2 linked regions of the Piscinibacter sp. HJYY11 genome follow. The protein of the gene in region 2 interacts with the protein of the main gene of each other region in a pairwise test. Links are inferred from orthologs where the notes say so. Each region holds a gene or a part of one and is shown on either strand. Other genes may lie near its edges.

Evidence for each region.
Region 1: the proteins of JI745_RS03555 (region 2) and rlmB interact in binary tests that used the Escherichia coli proteins (3 or more experiments, as listed by UniProt). The link is inferred for Piscinibacter sp. HJYY11 from one-to-one orthologs.

What each region holds. Positions count from the first base shown.
Region 1 is NZ_JAERQZ010000001.1:973,453-982,728, forward strand. The notes cover bases 3,360-6,230. They hold rlmB (23S rRNA (guanosine(2251)-2'-O)-methyltransferase RlmB), read right to left. Parts: upstream 5,233-6,230; coding sequence 4,486-5,232; downstream 3,360-4,485. Other genes in these bases: upp (uracil phosphoribosyltransferase), read right to left, coding at 3,360-3,726; JI745_RS04400 (NAD-dependent deacylase), read right to left, coding at 3,737-4,489; JI745_RS04410 (response regulator), read right to left, coding at 5,269-5,631; JI745_RS04415 (ATP-binding protein), read right to left, coding at 5,651-6,230. Also shown: xylA (xylose isomerase), read left to right, coding at 1-777; JI745_RS04385 (glycoside hydrolase family 43 protein), read left to right, coding at 780-2,423; JI745_RS04390 (hypothetical protein), read right to left, coding at 2,434-2,898; more of upp, read right to left, coding at 3,100-3,359; more of JI745_RS04415, read right to left, coding at 6,231-6,796; JI745_RS04420 (response regulator), read right to left, coding at 6,815-9,276. UniProt on the Escherichia coli protein: Specifically methylates the ribose of guanosine 2251 in 23S rRNA.
Region 2 is NZ_JAERQZ010000001.1:783,398-792,752, reverse strand. Bases 1,439-4,388 are described here. They hold JI745_RS03555 (NAD(P)H-hydrate dehydratase), read right to left. Parts: upstream 3,675-4,388; coding sequence 2,202-3,674; downstream 1,439-2,201. Other genes in these bases: JI745_RS03550 (FAD-dependent oxidoreductase), read right to left, coding at 3,678-4,388; rnr (ribonuclease R), read left to right, coding at 1,439-2,197. Outside these bases: more of rnr, read left to right, coding at 1-1,438; more of JI745_RS03550, read right to left, coding at 4,389-5,018; JI745_RS03545 (amidase), read right to left, coding at 5,018-6,367; rpsB (30S ribosomal protein S2), read left to right, coding at 6,536-7,282; tsf (translation elongation factor Ts), read left to right, coding at 7,412-8,308; pyrH (UMP kinase), read left to right, coding at 8,429-9,139; frr (ribosome recycling factor), read left to right, coding at 9,155-9,355. UniProt on the Escherichia coli protein: Bifunctional enzyme that catalyzes the epimerization of the S- and R-forms of NAD(P)HX and the dehydration of the S-form of NAD(P)HX at the expense of ADP, which is converted to AMP.

The sequences.
Region 1 (9,276 bases), 190 kb from region 2 along the record:
CTCAACGGCGCCAACTACGTGATGTGGGGCGGCCGCGAAGGCTACGAGACGCTTCTCAACACCGACATGAAGCGCGAGCTCGCACAGCTCGGCCGCTTCCTCTCGATGGCGGTGGACCACAAGCACAAGATCGGCCTCGAGGGCCCCATCCTCATCGAGCCCAAGCCGCGCGAGCCGACCAAGCACCAGTACGACTTCGACGTGGCGACCGTCTTCGGCTTCCTCAAGCAGTACGGCCTGGAGAAGGAGGTCAAGGTCAACATCGAAGCCAACCACGCCACGCTCGCCGGCCACAGCTTCGAGCATGAGATCGTGACCGCGCTCTCGCTTGGCATCTTCGGTTCGCTCGACATGAACCGCGGCGACATGCAGTGCGGCTGGGACACCGACCAGTTCCCCAACAACATCCCCGAGACCGCGCTCGCGCTGTACTACATCCTGCAGGCCGGTGGCTTCACGACCGGCGGCTTGAACTTTGATGCCAAGGTGCGCCGCCAGTCGATCGATGCGGAAGACCTCTTCATCGGCCACATCGGCGGCATGGACGTAGCAGCACGTGCGCTGCTGGCTGCAGAGAAGATGATCCAGGACGGCGGCCACGCCCGCGCCGTGGCCGAGCGCTACGCCGGTTGGGACGGGCAGTTCGGCAAGGACATCCACGACGGCAAGTTCGACCTGGCAGCCCTGGCCCAGCGCACGCTCGACCGCAACACCGACGTGGCACCACGCTCCGGCAAGCAAGAGGCGCTGGAAAACTGGTTCAACCGATTCATCTGAACATGAGCGCCACCATCCAGAACCCGGTGCTGCCGGGCTTCCACCCCGACCCGGCCATCCTGCGCGTGGGCCGCGATTTCTACCTCGCCACCTCCACCTTCGAATGGTGGCCCGGCGTGCGCATCCACCACTCGCGCGACCTGGTGCACTGGCAGCACCTCTCGTACGCGCTGACGCGCAAGAGCCAGCTCGACATGCGCGGCAACCCCGACTCCGCCGGCATCTGGGCACCGTGCCTGAGCTACCGCGACGGGCTGTTCTACATGGTGTTCACCAACGTGCGCAGCAAGCTCGGCGGCTACAAGGACACGCCGAACTACGTGGTGACCGCGCCGCATCCGAGCGGCCCGTGGTCGGAGCCGGTCTACCTGCACAGCCGCGGCTTCGATGCGTCGATGTTCCATGACGACGACGGCCGAAGCTGGGTGCTCAGCATGCAGTGGGACCACCGGCCCGGCCACAACGCGTTCCACGGCATCCTGCTGCAGGAATACGACCACGAGAAGCGCTGCGTCACCGGCCCGGTGAAGAACATCTTCCCCGGCACCTCGCTTGGCGTGGTGGAAGGCCCGCACCTCTACAAGCGTGACGGCTGGTACGTGCTGCTCACCGCCGAAGGCGGCACCTTCTACGAACACGCGGTGACGATCGCGCGCTCGCGCAACATCGACGGCCCGTATGAACTGAGCCCGCACCACCCGCTGCTCACCGCATGGCAGAAGTCGCCGGCAGGGCTGCAACGCGCCGGCCATGCGAGCCTCGTCGACACGCCCGAGGGCGAGTGGTACATGGCGCACCTGTGCGGCCGGCCGCTCGAATGGCGCGAGCAGCCGCCCGCCTCGCCCCCCGAGAGCTACGACGGCCTGCACTGCAACCTCGGCCGCGAGACCGCGCTGCAGCGCATCGAGTGGACGGCCGAGGGCTGGCCGCGCCTCGCCCATGGCGACAACGCGCCGCGCACCGAAGTGCCCGCACCCAAGCTCGCCCCCGCGCCGGTGGAACGCGAGCCGGTGCGTGACGATTTCGACTCCAGCGCCCTCTCGGGCCACTGGAACACGCTGCGCGAGCCGGCCGACGCGAGCTGGCTCTCGCTGACCGCACGGCCTGGCCATCTGCGCCTGGTCGGCCGCTGCTCGCTGATGTCCAACTTCGACCAGAGCCTGCTCGCGCGGCGCCAGCAGCATTTCGACTGCGAAGCGGAGACCGTGGTCGAGTTCGAGCCGGTGGTGTTCCAGCAGATGGCGGGCCTGGTGGCGTACTACAACACGCAGAACCACGCCTACCTGCACGTCTCGCACGACGAGGAGCGCGGCGGGCGGGTGCTGCGGTTGTCGGTCAACGACCACGGCAAGCTGCGCGAGGCGGCCGCCCCCATCACCATCGGCAGCGCGCCGCGGGTGTGGCTCAAGCTTCGATTCGAAGGCGAGGCGCTGCGCTTCTCGTATGCCCTGGCCGAAGGCGACTGGCGCCCCTTCGGCGAGACGCTGCGCGCGGCCATGCTGTCGGACGAGCACGCCACACGCTTCGACGACGGATTCCCGCGCAGCTTCGGCTTCACCGGCAACTACATCGGCCTCGCCTGCCAGGACCTGAGCGGCTCAGGCCTGCATGCGGATTTCGACTACTTCGACTATTCGCCGCAGTAGCGGCGCGGCCTCAGGCCGAGAGCGCCTCGTCGACCACCGCCGGCAGGCCGGCGAGGTCGCTCTGCAACTGGTCGGACAGGCCCTCGGGCAGGTCCTGCAGCGCCCCCTGCTGCAGGAAGACCTCGGTGCCGTGGCCGGAGCGGGCCTGCTGGAGGTAGACAGTGAGCAGCAGGCTGGGCTTGGCGCCTTCGCTTTCCATCACCACCGGCGTGCCACCCTGCGACGACTCGAGCACCAGCATGTAGCGTGACTCGCCCGTCACCTCGTTGAGCGTTTGCGGCAGGCAGGCCAGCACGTGCATGCCGTGGCGCTGCGCGCTGGCCTCGATGCGGTGTACCGTTTCAGACACCCCGAAGCGGCTGACATTGGTCAGCGTCAGCCGCTCGTCTTCACTGGCAAGACTTCTGCCACCACTGACGGCCGCGACCATGATCGCGACACCACTGGTCATCCAGAAGCGAAACGGTTTCTTCATCAGAAAGCTCCTTTCACGCTCGGGAGCGCCGACCTTACGACTGCTTGAAACGGTCGGTCAAGGCACTGCAAAGCGAAGAAACGTAAAAGCACTCAGGTGCTTCCCTCGGTCGTGTGATGACGCACCGCCGCATGTGTTCCCGCAGCCTGACGCCGATGTGTGACAACACGTTGACCCCTCGCAGAGCGTGGGGCCTTGCGCTTACTTCGTGCCGAAGATCTTGTCGCCCGCGTCGCCGAGGCCGGGGATGATGTAGCCCAGCTCGTTGAGGTGGCTGTCGACCGCGGCCGTCCAGCAGCGCACATCGGGGTGCGCTTTTTGCAGCGCCGCAATGCCCTCGGGCGCGGCCACGAGCACGAGGGCGCGCACATCGGTGCAGCCGCGTCGCTTCAGCAGATCGATGGTCGCGATCATCGAGCCGGCGGTCGCGAGCATGGGGTCGACGATGAGCGCGGTGCGTTCGTCGAGGTGGCCGACGAACTTCTCGAAGTAGTGTTCGGGCTGCAGCGTCTCGTGGTTGCGCGACAGGCCCACCACGCTGATCTTGGCGCTCGGGATCATGTCGAGCACGCCGTCGACCATGCCGAGGCCTGCGCGCAGGATCGGCACCACCGTGACCTTGCGGCCCTTCACCTGGTCGATCTCGACCGGGCCGCTCCAGCAGTCGATGGTGGTCTTCTCGAGCGGGAAGTCGGCCGTGGCCTCGTAGGCGAGCAGCCGCGCAAGCTCATGCGTCAGCTCGCGGAACTTCTTGGTGGAGATGTCGGCCTCGCGCAGCAGGCCGATCTTGTGCTTGACGAGGGGGTGCTTGACGTCGATGACAGGCATGGGATGGACCTCAATCGTGTTGGAGCAACGCAGGCAAGATCCGCGCCGCCGTGCCGCGCAAGAGCAGGTGCGCTTCGTCGTCGATCTCGCTCGGTTCGGGGTTGAGGATGATGACCTTCGCGCCGGCACGCCGTGCCACATGCGCGAGGCCCGCTGCGGGATAGACGGCGCCCGAGGTGCCAACCACGAGCATCACGTCGCAGCCCCGCGCAAGCAGCTCGGCGCGCGAGAGCGCCTCGGCCGGCAGCATCTCGCCGAACCACACCACGCCGGGGCGCAGCAGGTTGCCGCAGGCGCTGCAGCGCGGCGGGCTGCCGGGCTCGACGCGGGCCATGTCGCAGGGGCGGCAGCGGCCGGTGTCGAGCCAGATGTCCTGCAGGATGTCGCCATGCAGGCGGATCACGTCGCGGCTGCCGGCGCGCTGGTGCAGGTCGTCCACGTTCTGCGTGACGATGCTCACGCGGCCGCGATGGGTCTTTTCAAACTGCGCGAGCGCGACGTGGCCCGCATTGGGCTGCGCCCGTTGAACGCCCCGGCGCCGTTCCGCATACCAGTCCCACACGAGCGACGGGTTCGCGCGAAAGCCTTCGGGGCTGGCCAGTTCGGCCGGGTTGAATTTGGCCCACAGGCCGGTCTGCGCATCGCGGAAGGTGGCGATGCCGCTTTCAGCGGACATGCCGGCCCCCGTGAGCACCGCGAGAGTGCCCGCGCCCTGCACCAAGGCACGTGCCTCGCGCATCAGCGGCACGGGCTCCTCGTTCATCCGCCCGGCTCGCGTTGACGCAAGGCCTCGTACAGGCACACGCCCGAGGCCACCGACACGTTGAGGCTTTCCACTGCGCCCTTCATCGGCAGGCGGACGAGCTCGTCGCAGGTCTTGCCGGTGAGCTGGCGCATGCCGGCGCCTTCGGCCCCGAGCACCAGCGCCACCGGTCCGGTGAGGTCGATGTCGTAGAGCGATTTCTCGGCGGCATCCGACGTGCCGATGACGCGGATGTCGCGCTCCTTCAGCTCGCCCAGCGTGCGCGCGAGGTTGGTCACCATGAAGTACGGCACCGTCTCGGCGGCACCGCTGGCGACCTTGGCGACGGTGGCGTTGATGCCCACGGCATGGTCCTTCGGGGCGATCACCGCGTGAGCGCCGGCCCCATCGGCCACGCGCAGGCAGGCGCCGAGGTTGTGCGGGTCGGTGATGCCGTCGAGCACCAGCAAGAGCGGCGGGCCTTCCACCGCGTCGAGCGTGTCGTCGAGCGAGTGGCTCTTGGCCACCGCGTTCACGCGCGCCACCACGCCCTGGTGCCGATGGGTGCCGCAGAGTTTCTGCAGCCGATCGTCGTCGCTCTCGATCAGCCGCACACCGGCGTCTTTGGCGCGCTCGACGAACTGGCGCATGCGCTGGTCGCGCCGGGTCGCGTCGACGTGGATCTCGACGATGGAGTCGGCGGCCGTCTTCAGCCGCACGGTGACGGCGTGGAAGCCGAAGAGGATCGAAGTCTTGCTGCTCATGCGGCGATGGTATCTGCGCCACGCCGCGCAGGCGCCTCAGTTAAGCGCCTTGTTCACCACGTCCATCAGCTGCTGGTACTGGTAGGGCTTGGCGAGGTAGGCGTCGCAGCCCGCCGCAAGGATGCGCTCGGCATCGCCCTTCATCGCCAGCGCCGTGAGCGCCACCACCTTGATGTGCGAGGTGCTCGGGTTCGACTTCAGCCGGCGCGTGACCTCCAGGCCGTCGAGCCCCGGCATCTGCACGTCCATCAGCACCAGGTCGGGCTGCTTGTCGTGCGCGATCTGCAGGCCGAGCTCACCGTTCTCGGCGGCCAGCACGGCGTGGCCGGCCTTGTGCAGCACGAGCTGCGCGAGCTTCAGGTTCTGCGGGTTGTCTTCGACGACGAGGATGTTGGCCATGGTTGTACTGCTCCTGATGTCAGACGAGGGGCGCCGGCCGGCTGGACAAGCGCCCGAGCGTGAAGAAGAAGGCGGCGCCCCGCCCCGGCGCCGACTCGACCCAGATGCGGCCGCCGTGCTTGTCGATCACGCGCTGCACGATGGCGAGCCCCACGCCGTTGCCCTGGAAGACCGAGTCGGCATGGAAGCGCTGGAACGGCCGGAAAAGCCGCTCCCCCGCCGCATGCACGTCGAAGCCGGCGCCGTTGTCGCGCACCAAGAAGACCGTCTCGCCCGCCTCGGCCCGGCTGCCGACCTCGATGAAGGGGCGCGGCACGCCTGCGCTGTATTTCCATGCGTTCGACAGCAGGTTCGAGAGCGCCACACGCAGCAGGCGCTGGTCTCCCTGTGCCTGCATCCCGGGCATCACCTCCCACGACAGGTGAGCCTGCGGCCGCAGCGTCGAAAGCTCCATCAGCAGCGACTGCGCGAGGTGCGAGAGGTCGACCGGCTGCACCTGCATCTCGGTGCGGCTCATGTTGCCGAGCAGCAGCATGTCGTCGATGAGGCTGTTCATGCGGTGGGCCGCACCCTGGATGTAGCCCACGTACTCGCGCGCCTTGGCGGGGAGCTCGCCGGCGTGGCCCATCGCCATCAGGTCGGCAAAGCCGGCGACCTGGCCGAGCGGCGTGCGCAGGTCGTGCGACACCGAGTAGCTGAAGCCTTCCATCTCGGCATGCACGGTGCGCAGCTCGCGGTAGGCCTTCTCGATCGCTTGCGCCTGCTGCTGCGCCTCGACGCGCAGCCGGTACATGCGGATGAAGTTCGCCGCCTTGGCGCGCAGGATCTCCGGCACGATGGGCGAGAGGATGTAGTCGACCGCGCCGAGCCGGTAGCCACGGTAGGTGTCCTGCTCGTGCACGTAGACCGCCGAGACGAAGACGATGGGCGCATCGAGGCCGGGGCACTTGTCGCGGATGGCATGTGCCACCTGGAAGCCGTCCATGCCCGAGAGGTGCACGTCGAGCAGGACCATGGCGTAGGGGTGCGCATCGCAGAGTTCCAGCGCGGCTTCGCCGGAGCTGGCCATGAAGAGCTCGGCGCCCAGGTCACCCAGGGTGGCCTGGTAGAGGCGGCGGTTGGCCGCGTTGTCGTCGACGATCAGGATGGTCGGGTCGGGTCGCATGCGGGTCCTTGCGGCCTCTCAGTGCCAGGTCGGCGGCCGCCGGCCGGCCAGTGCGCGCTTGATCTCGGCCAGGAGGCCGATGGAGTTGAAGTCTGTCTTCTCCATCACCTGCTGCACCTTGCCGCTCAGGAGCGCGCGGTCTTCGCGCGTGAGCAGCTTGGCGGTGAGCACGATGACGGGGATGCCGGCAGTGTCGGGGTGGTTGCGCAGGCCTTGCACCACGTCGAAGCCCGACACCTGCGGCATCATCAGGTCAAGCACCACAAGGGCCGGCGCCTCGGAACGCACGATGTCGAGCGCCTCCTGGCCGCCATAGGCGCCCACCGGCTCATAACCGGCCACCTGCAGGTGCTTGCTCACGAGCGCCACGGCCTTGGGGTCGTCGTCGACCACGAGCACGCGCGCGCCGGTGTGCGGCTCGTCGAGCCCCGCGGCGGCCAGCGCCGCGAGCAGGTCGCTCTGCGTCACCGGCTTCACCAGCACCTGCGCCGCACCGAGCGCGAAACCGCGCTGGGCTTCGTCGGTGATCGAGACGATGACGACCGGGATGTTGCTGGTGTCGGGCTGCTCCTTCAGCCGCGCCAGCATGCCCCAGCCATCCATGCCGGGCAGGATGATGTCGAGCACCACGGCGGTCGGGCGCAGCTCGGACGCGCGTTTCAGGCCCTCTTCCGCGGTACCCGCGAACTCGACTGCGTAGCCGTTGGCCTCGAGCTGCAGCCGCATCAGGTTGGCGGCCCGCGGGTCGTCTTCGATCACCAGCACCAGCGGCTTGCCCGCAGGCAGGCGGGCCGGGCCGCTGGCGCCGTTGCCGGTTTCGTGGGGTGCCGCCGTGGCGTCGTGGTCGGCCTGGCCCGTCGCGTCGGCCTGCGCGGCCGCCTTGCGCCACGGCAACCACACGACGAACATCGAGCCTTTCCCCTCGACGCTGCGCACCATCACCCCGCCGCCGTGCAGCTCGGCCAGTCGGCGGACCATCGTGAGGCCGAGGCCCGTGCCGGCGTACTGGCGCGAGAGCGAGGAGTCGATCTGCACGAAGGCCTGGAAGAGCTGCTCCAGGTCGGCCGGCGCGATGCCGATGCCCGAGTCGACGACGCGCAGCTCCAGGTAGTGATCGAAGGCCGGCCCGGTGGGCGGGAACACCCGCGTGCCCGGCTCGGAGACCACCGTGTTCACCCGCTCCGCCGGCACCCGCTCCATGGCGAGCGTGACGCTGCCGCCTTCGGGCGTGAACTTGAGGGCGTTGGAGACCAGGTTGTAGACGATCTGCTTGGCCTTGCGCATGTCCAGGCAGAGACGTCCGATGTCGGGCGGGCACTGCACGCTGAAGCGCACCCGCGCCGTCGAGGCGCGCTCGCGCAGCACCGAGGCCGTGCTCGCGGCCAGGTTCTGCGGGTCGGCCTGGTCGAGCTCGAGCACCACCTGGCCCGACTCGACCTTCGAGAGATCGAGGATGTCGTTGATCAGGGACAGCAGGTGCTTGCCGCTGCCGTGGATGTCTTGCACGTACTCCAGCTGCTCGCCGGCGATGGGGCCGGTCAGGCCGTCCTTCATGATCTCGGAGAAGCCGATGATGGCGTTGAGCGGCGTGCGCAGCTCGTGGCTCATGTTGGCGAGGAACTCGCTCTTCATGCGGTTGGCCCGCTCGAGCTCGGCGTTCTTGCGCTGGATGTCCTCGCCGCGGCTGCGCAGCTGGTCGGTGAGGAGGTTCATCTCGGCGAGGTGGTTCAGGTTGTTGATCGCCACGGCCAGCTGGGAGCTCATGCGCACCACGAACTCGCGGTCGCGGTCGGCAAGCGGGCGCGCCACGCCCAGCACCAGCACGCCCAGCAGTCGCGACTGGTACTGCACCGGGCACATCAGCACGCCGGCCGGCCGCACGGTGGCCAGGCCCGTCTCGATGCTCATCGCGCCTTCGGCCTGCAGGCCGTCCAGATACAGGGTGCGGCCCTCGCGCGCGGCTGCGCCGATCGGCCCTTCGTCCAGGCGCACCATGCGCTTGATGTCGGCCGGCGTGGCACGCGAGGCATCGAGCCGAAGGCCGCCGGCCCATTCGTCGTAGCAATAGAAGGCGCCGACGGGGAACAGCGGGTTCTCGCCCAGGAGCGCAAGCGTGCCGTCGAGTACGCGCTGGCGGTCGTTCTCGGCGTTGTAGAGCGTGAGGGCACGCGCGTGCACCAGGTCGAAGGCACGCTCCTCGGCCACCAGCACCTCGGCCTTGGCTCGTGCCTTGAGGTCGCGCGCCATGCGCCAGAAGGTGGTCGGCAGCACCACCAGCAGCAGCGCCACGAAGGCGGCGCCGATCATCACCGTGGTCCGCGTGCGCTGGGCCTGCAGGCTTTCGCGCTCGGCCAGCAGGCGGTCCTCCTCGCCCACGAGCATGTCGATGTGGGGACGGATGTTGGCCAGTGCCTGCGCACCGATCTCGATGCGCTGCTCGGCCGAATAGGCGCTGCCGCTTTGCAGCAGCCCATCGCTCA
Region 2 (9,355 bases):
AGGGACAGTGCAAGGGCATCGCGATGGCCACGGCTTCGTCGTGCGCGATGACAACCAGCCCGATCTCTATCTCTCGCCGCAGGAGATGCGCGCCGTCCTGCACCGTGATCGCGTGAAGGCACGCGTGGTGCGCTACGACCGCAAGGGCCGGCCCGAAGGGCGTGTGCTCGAGATCCTCGAACGTCGCAAGACGCCCATCATCGGCCGCCTGCTGCACGAGAGCGGTATCTGGCTCGTCGCCCCAGAAGACAAGCGCTACGGCCAGGACATCATGGTCCCGAAGAACGCGATCGCGAACGCCACAGCAGGGCAGGTCGTGGCGATCGAGTTGACGGAGCCGCCATCGCTCTATTCGCAGCCGATGGGCCGTGTGACCGAAGTGCTGGGCGAGATCGACGACCCCGGCATGGAGATCGAGATCGCGGTCCGCAAGTACGAGGTGCCGCACCGCTTCTCGCCGGAAACCCTGGCGCAGGCGGCGGGCCTGCCCGACAAGATCCGCCCTGTCGACAAACGCGAGCGGATCATCCTCACCGACGTGCCGCTCGTCACCATCGACGGAGAGGACGCACGCGACTTCGACGACGCGGTGTACTGCGAGCCCGCGAAGCACGGCCGCGGCAAGAGCGCCTTCGACGGCTGGCGTCTCGTGGTGGCGATCGCCGACGTGAGCCACTACGTGAAGCCGGGCGAGCCGCTGGACGACGATGCGTATGAGCGCGCCACGTCGGTGTACTTCCCGCGCCGCGTGATCCCGATGCTGCCGGAGAAGCTCTCCAATGGACTGTGTTCGCTCAACCCGAACGAAGACCGCCTGTCGATGGTGTGCGACATGCTCATCACGAAAGATGGCGACATCCACGCGTACCAGTTCTTCCCGGCCGTGATCTGTTCGCATGCGCGCTTCACCTACAACGAGGTGGCCGCGATCCTGTCGAACACGCGTGGGCCCGAAGCGGCGCGGCGCAAGGAGCTGGTGCCGCACCTGCTGCACTTGCACGAGGTCTATCGTGCACTTCTGAAGGCGCGCGCCAAGCGAGGCGCGGTCGACTTCGAGACGACGGAGACGCAGATCATCTGTGACGACAACGGTCGCATCGAGAAGATCGTGCCGCGCACTCGCACCGAGGCGCACAAGCTGATCGAAGAGGCGATGCTGGCCGCGAACGTGTGCTCGGCTGACTTCATCGCATCGTCCAAACACTCCTCGCTGTACCGCGTGCACGAAGGGCCGACGCCCGAGAAGAAGACGCTGCTCCAGAACTACCTCAAGCAGCTCGGTCTCGGCATGAACGTGAGCGACGACCCGAAGCCGGGCGAGTTCCAGGCGATTGCCGCGGCGACCAAGGATCGCCCCGATGCACAGCAGATCCACACCATGTTGCTGCGCTCGATGCAGCAGGCTATCTACACCGGCATCAACAGCGGGCACTTTGGCCTGGCGTACGAGGCCTACACGCACTTCACGAGCCCGATCCGGCGATATCCAGACCTGCTGGTGCACCGTGTGATCAAGGCGCTGCTCCAAGGCAAGCGCTACAGCCTCTTGAGCGGCCACGTCGAAGCTGCCGGCAAGTCACGCAGGAACTCCCATGCAGAAGAAGAGCAGTGGGAAGGCGTGGGAGCGCATTGCAGTGCCAACGAACGCCGTGCCGACGAGGCTTCGCGTGACGTCGAGGCCTGGCTCAAGTGCCGCTACATGCGCGAGCATCTCGGCGAGGAGTACAGCGGCACGGTGAGTTCGGTCACGACCTTCGGGCTCTTCGTCACGCTCGACAGCCTGTACGTCGAGGGTCTGATCCACATCACCGAGCTGGGCGGTGAGTACTACCGCTTCGATGAAGCGCGGCAGGAACTGCGCGGTGAACGATCGGGCATTCGCTACACCATCGGCTCACGCGTGCGGGTGCAGGTGAGCCGTGTGGATCTCGATGGCCGCAAGATCGACTTCCGCATGGTTCACGAGGGCGAAGACAGCGCGCTGCTCATGCGTGCCCGGCGCGACAAGACCGGCGCATCGAAGGCGGCAGGTGCTGTTGCCGAACTCGCCGCCGTGAAGGAGGCCGACCGCGCAGTGAAGGCTGCGACGAAGGCCCGCAAGGCAGGTTCCACCAGCAAGAAGACCGGCGCGCACCCGGTGCGTGCGGCCAAGTCTGCGGCTCGCAAGACGAGCGGCAAGACGGCACGCCGGCGGTGACGGTTCAGCGCCGCGGTGCGGCGCTGTGCATGGCGTCGATCAGGTCGGCCGCTCGCAGTGGCGAGGCCTGGCTGCGTTCAGCGGCGAGGCCGTGGAGCCACGTGGCATGGCGAGCAGCATCGAGTGCGCTGCTGCCGGACGCCGACCAGCACCCGCCGATCCAGCCAGCAAGCACGTCGCCGGTGCCGGCGCTGCCGAGGGCCGCGTTGCCGGTGCCGTTGATCCAGAGGTCGCCGTTCAGCCCGGCGATGACCGATCCGGAGCCTTTCAAGACGATCACGCAGCCGAATCGCTGACTGAGCTGGCGTGCAGCGGCCACGCGATCTGCCTGCACGCTCGCGGTGTCCGTGCCCAGCAGCCGCGCCGCCTCCAGAGGATGCGGCGTGAGCACGGTCTCGCGCTGACGTGGCGATCGAGCCGTCAGCAGCGCTGCCAGCGCTGGATCTGCCGCGACGGCATTCAAGGCATCGGCGTCGAGTACCAGACGGCCCGCCGTGCTCAGCAAGCGGGGCAAGGCTTGGCGAATGGCCGCCCCGCCGCCGCAACCGGCCACGACGGTCGCCGACTCGGCCGATGCGGTGTGTGACCACCCATGGCGCAGCATCAACTCGGGGCGACCAGCGTCGAAAGAAGTCAAGGTGGAGTCGAGCACGTCGACGTAGACCCGGCCTGCGCCGGCAGCGTGCGCAGCGCGCGCGGCGAGGAGTGCCGCGCCTGCCATGCCCGCTGCGCCGCCGACCACGGCGACGTCACCGAAGCTCCCTTTGTGCTGCGCGTGCCGACGGCTTGGGTGAAGTGCCGGAGAACCGCTGAGCCGAATGCTGGTGCGTTGGGGTGTCACCTCCAGCGGGTCGAACCAGACCTCGCCGGAGTGGTCGCGCCCAGCACCAGTGAAGAGGCCCGGCTTGAGCGTGAGCAGCGACAGCGTGTGGTCGGCCACGACGCAGGCTTTGCCATGGGGCTGGCCCGTGTCCGCGTTCAACCCTGACGGCAAGTCGACCGCCAGCACTGGGCAATCCAGAGCGTTCAGGTTGTCGATGAGCGCGGCGAGCTCGCCCGTAGGGCCTCTGCGGCCACCGAGACCCAGGACGGCGTCGATGGCCACGTCGGGTGCATGGGTCGGATGAGGATTCCCGCCGATGGCCACTCCCGCGCTGCGAGCGCGCGCATGCGCGTCTGCAGCGTCCGCGGGCAGGCGTGCGGGGTCGCAGAGCAGCGACAGTTCAACCGACCAGCCTGCGGCGCGGAGGTGGATGGCAGCGTCCAACCCGTCTCCGCCGTTGTTGCCAGGGCCACAGGCGATCCACACCTTGCGCGCATGGGGATGCAAGGCCCGCGTGAGCGCCGCCACCGCCATGCCCGCCCGCTGCATCAACGTATGCGTCGGCAAGCCCGCTTGCGCCTGCTGCTCCATCAGACGCGATGCCGCCACGTCGTGCAGTGGCCAGTCGTGCTGCGCGGGCAGGATGCGCTGCATGGCTCAGTGCCTCAGCCGCTCGAGGCCAAGGCCTTCTGTGTCGATCGCCGGCGGGCGCGATGAGATGGCGTCGGCGACGACCCGCGCCGAGCCGCACGCCAGCGCCCAACCACTGGAGCCGTGGCCGAGGTTGAGCCACACGCCGGGCAAGCCGCTCGCACCGAGGAGTGGCGGGCCATCGGGCAGCATGGGCCTCGCGCCCTTCCAGACCTGCGCCTGGCTCATGTGTGCCGCCCCGGGGAACCAGTCATTCAGCACCTTGTACAAGGTGGCGAGTGCCGCCTTGTGATGGCGCTCCGGCTGTCCGCCGATCTCGGCACTGCCTGCCACACGCAAGCGCGAGCCGAAGCGGCTGACGGCCACCTTGTAGCGCTCGTCCATCACAGCCGAGCGCGGGCCGATGTCGGGGTGCACGTCGAGCTTTCGCAGGGGCGCGGTCACCGAGTAGCCATACACAGGCACCAGCGGAAGCTTCAGGCCGTGGGCGCGCAGCAGCTGGGTGGAATCGACAGCGGCGCAGACGAGCACGGCGTCGAACGTTTCAGTTTCGGGCTCGAAGGGCAGCACGTCGGTGGGCGTCCCGTCGAGCCGGGCCGCGTCAGCGCTGACCCAGGTCGATTCCTCCATCGGCGAATAGACCTTGGTCACGGACGGTTTGACGCCTGGCTGCAGGTGCTGCACGTTGGTGTGGAAGCAGAACTTCGCACCGAGCCGCTCGGCCTCGGTGCGCAGCAGCAGGGCGAACTGGCGGCAATTGCCGACCTCATCTTGTGGCAGGTGGATGCCGGCGTGCAGCGGGGTCTCGGAGCTGAGACCCGGCTCGACCTGGCGGCACTGCGAGGCGTCGAGCAACTGATAGCGCATGCCGGCCTCATTCAGCAAGGCCAGGCCGGCTTGCGCACGCTCCTCATCGCGGCCGTTTCGCAGCAGGACCAGGTAGCCCTCGGTGCGCTCATAGTCGAGTTGAAGGGCATGGGTCAGCTTGTGCAGGCGCTGCTTGCTGTAGGTGGCCAACCGCTGGAGGCGGGCGCGGTTGCTGCGGTAAGCCGCTGGCCGGCAAGCGCGCCACCAGCGCCACATCCAGCCGAGGCTCGACGCGCCCATGCGGGCATTCAGGCGCACCGGAGCATGCCGCTGGAACAGGTGGCTCATCACATGCCATGGCATGCCGGGTGAGGCCCAGGGCGTGACGTAGCCGGGCGCAATGACGCCAGCGTTGGCGAAGCTGGACTCGGCGGCCACGCTGCCGCGACGCTCGAACACGGTGACTTCATGCCCATCTGCCGCGAGTTCATACGCAGAGGTGACGCCGACGATGCCGGCACCGATCACGGCGACGCGCATCAGGCGAGCCCCTTCGCGAGCGCGGCTTCGATGGCAAGAGACGCATCGAGCACCGTGTCGTCCTGCAGCGCATGGCTCCAGACCATCAGGCCGACAGGCATCTCGTCCGGCGAGTGGCAGGGCAGTGAGAGCGCACAGCCATCGAGCATGTTCACGACCGAGGGGTTGCGCAACAGGAGGGCGTTGGTGGCGAAGAAGACGTCGTCACTCGCCAGGCTTTCGATGGTCGGGGCGACGATGGGGACGGTGGGGCTGATGAGTGCGTCGTAGCGGCGCATCGTGAGGGTCATGCGGGAGATCCAGTCGGCGCGGGCGCGCGTGAGGTCGATGTAGTCGGCAGCCGACATCGTTTCGCCACGGCGGATGCGCAAGGCGACCCGCGGGTCGTAGTCAACTTGGCGCTGGGCGAGCAAGTGCCGGTGCCAAGCCCAGCTTTCGGCAGCGGAGAAGCCGCCGGTGGCGTTGATCGTGGCGAGCTCGGCCAGCTCGCGCAGGGCGATGGTGTCGATCTGCGCGCCGGCCTGGCGCAAGCTGGAGATCGCACGCTCGAAGGCGCTTGCGACGGTGGGGTCCATGCCGTCAAGTTGGGGCGTGGGGATCGCCAGGCGCAGCAAATGGAGAGGGCGAGCGGCGAGGCCCACGTGGCGTGCCGCCAGCACCTCGTGTAGCAAGACCGCATCGCGCACCGACCGGGTGATCGCGCAGGCCGTGTCGAGCGTGGTCGACAGAGGGATGGCGCCTTCCGTGGGAGTCAGACGAGCGGTGTTCTTGAAACCGACCAGGCCCTGAAGCGCGGCCGGGATGCGAATCGAGCCCCCCGTGTCAGATCCCAGGGCTGCCCACGCCGCACCACTGGCCACCGACACAGCACCTCCGGAGGTCGAACCGCCTGGAATGCGAGGCTCCGGATCCATGGCCAGAGTGGCTGGATTCGGGGGCGTTCCGTGATGTGGGTTGATTCCCACCCCGGAAAACGCGAATTCCGTCATATTGGTGTGGCCCGTGAGCGCGGCCCCCGCCGCTCGCAGGCGCGCCACGGCGGCGCAGTCGGCCTGGGCCGGTGGTGCATCGGCCAGCACACGCGAGCCGGCGGCGGTGATGTGGCCCTGGACATCGAACAGGGCTTTCACGCTCACGGCCAGGCCTGCAAGTGGCGGCAGCGGCACCCCAGCAGCTTGGCAAGCATCCGCATTGACGGCCGCAGCGCGCGCTTGTGCGTCGAAGCGCTTCAGGTAGGTGTGCGCGTTGGCCGGGCCGTCGGCACTGCGCAGGCTGGTCGCCAGCGCGTCGGCCGCCGTCGTGCGCCCTTGCTGCAGGGCGACGCGAGCGGCTGTCAGGTCATTCGTCATGGGTGCGAGAGTGCCTGCTATACTCCGCGGGTTTACCTGAGTGCCGCCCATGTCGGGCTGGCGTCGGTCGACAAATCGCGGATCCGGCTGTTGAAGGTGTCGCGCGTGTCCTCTGAAAGGGGCATCGCGATTCTGGTCGGATTCTAGAACCAACCTTTGGAGTGATTCATGTCCGTCACCATGCGTGAAATGCTGGAAGCCGGCGTCCATTTCGGACACCAAACGCGCTTCTGGAACCCCAAGATGGCCCCGTACATCTACGGCCATCGCAACAAGATCCACATCATCAACCTCGAGAAGACGCAGCCGCTCTTCCTCGACGCGATGAAGTTCATCCGCCAGCTCGCCGCCAAGCGCGGCACGATCCTGATGGTTGGCACCAAGCGCCAGGCCCGCGAAGTGATCGTTCAGGAAGCCAAGCGCGCCGGCATGCCTTTCGTCGACCAGCGTTGGCTCGGCGGCATGCTGACCAACTTCAAGACGGTCAAGGGTTCGCTGAAGAAGCTGAAGGACATGCAAGCCCAGGTCGAGTCGGGCAGCGAGATCCGCATCAAGAAGGAGGCCCTGCTGTTCCAGCGCGAGCTGGCCAAGCTCGAGAAGGACATCGGCGGCATCCAGGACATGAACGCGCTGCCTGACGCGCTGTTCGTCATCGACGTCGGTTACCACAAGATCGCCGTGGCCGAAGCCAAGAAGCTCGGCATTCCCGTGATTGGCGTGGTGGACTCCAACCATTCGCCCGACGGCATCGACTACGTCATCCCGGGCAACGACGACTCGTCCAAGGCCGTGGCGCTTTACGCCCGTGCCGTGGCCGACGCCGTGCTCGAAGGCAAGGCCAACGCCACCAACGAAGTGGCCCAGGCCGTGTCGGCCGAAGGCGACGAATTCGTGGAAGTCAGCGAGAACGCCTGAGCGACTCGCCCCGACTCACTTCACAGTGAGCATGAAAAGGGGCTTTGACAGCCCCTTTTTTTCAATCAATGCATGACGATTCCGGCGGTCGGCGCACGCTTCCGACCCCGAGCCAACAGGAGATTTGAGATGGCTGCAATCACCGCAAGCATGGTCGCCGAGCTGCGCGCCAAGACCGACGCCCCGATGATGGAATGCAAGAAGGCCCTGACCGAAGCCGGTGGGGACTTTGACAAGGCCGAAGAGTTGCTGCGCGTCAAGCTGGGCAGCAAGGCCGGCAAGGCCGCTTCGCGCATCACCGCGGAAGGCGTGGTCGCAGCGGCCGTGGAAGGCACCACCGGTGCCATCGTCGAGGTCAACTGCGAAACCGACTTCGTCACCAAGAACGATTCGTTCCTGGCGCTGGCCAAGGCCGCCGCCGAACTGATTGCCAAGAGCAACCCGGCCGACGTGGCGGCCCTCGGCGCACTGCCTTACTCGCAAGACGGCTTCGGCCCGACGCTTGAAGACGTGCGCAAGGGCCTGGTGGGCAAGATCGGCGAGAACATGTCGTTCCGCCGCTTCAAGCGCTACGCCAACGGCGGCAAGCTCGCGAGCTACCTGCACGGCACCCGCATCGGCGTGATCGTCGAATTCGATGGCGACGAGACCGCCGCGAAGGACGTGGCCATGCACGTGGCCGCCATGAAGCCGGTGTCGCTGTCGGCCTCCGACGTGCCGGCCACGCTCATCGAGAAAGAGCGCTCGGTGGCGGCATTGAAGGCTGCCGAATCGGGCAAGCCGGCCGACATCGTCACCAAGATGGTCGAAGGCTCGGTGCAGAAGTACCTGAAGGAAGTCAGCCTGCTGAACCAGGTGTTCGTGAAGGCTGCCGACGGCAAGCAGACCGTCGAGCAGTACCTCAAGTCGACCAGCACCACCGTCAAGGGCTTCACGCTCTACGTCGTGGGCGAAGGCATCGAGAAGAAGGTCGATGACTTCGCTGCTGAAGTCGCTGCCCAGGTGGCGGCCGCCAAGGGCGGGTGAAGCCCACACTGAGTCGCTGCGTGCAGGGCCTTCGGGCCCGGCTTCGGGGATAGACTCAACGCCCATCTCGTCTTGACCACAAGTCCGTCCGACCACAAGTCGACTTCACGAGGAAACTGAATGCCGGCCTACAAGCGCATCCTGCTCAAACTTTCTGGCGAGGCCCTGATGGGCGACGATGCCTACGGCATCAACCGCGCGACCATCGTGCGCATGGTGCGTGAGATCCAGGAAGTGACGCAGCTCGGGTGCGAGGTGGCGGTGGTCATCGGCGGCGGCAACATCTTCCGTGGCGTGGCCGGCGGTTCGGTCGGCATGGACCGGGCCACCGCCGACTACATGGGCATGCTCGCCACGGTGATGAACTCGCTGGCACTGGCCGACACCATGCGCCAGGAGGGCATGACCGCGCGTGTGATGTCGGCCATCGGCATCGAACAGGTGGTCGAGCCTTATGTGCGCCCCAAGGCGCTGCAGTACCTCGAAGAAGGCAAGGTGGTGGTCTTCGCCGCCGGCACCGGCAACCCCTTCTTCACGACGGACACGGCCGCGGCGCTGCGCGGCGCCGAAATCGGCGCCGAGATCGTGCTCAAGGCCACCAAGGTCGACGGCGTATACACCGCCGACCCCAAGAAGGACCCGAGCGCCACACGGTACAGCCGAGTCACGTTCGACGAAGCCATCACCCGCAACCTGCAGGTGCTCGACGCCACCGCCTTCGCGCTGTGCCGCGACCAGAAGCTGCCGATCAAGGTCTTCAGCATCTTCAAGGCCGGCGCGCTCAAACGCGTGGTGCTGGGCGAGGACGAGGGCACCCTGGTGCACGTGTGAGGGCAGGAGATTGAGATGAGCATCGCAGACATCCGCAAGAACGCCGAAGCGAAGATGGCCAAGTCCATCGAATCGTTTAAGAACGAGCTTGGCAAGATCCGCACCGGCCGTGCCCACCCGGGCATCCTCGACCAGGTGCAGGTCGAGTACTACGGCTCGATGGTGCCGATCAGCCAGGTCGCCAACGTCAGCCTGCTCGACGCCCGCACGATCAGC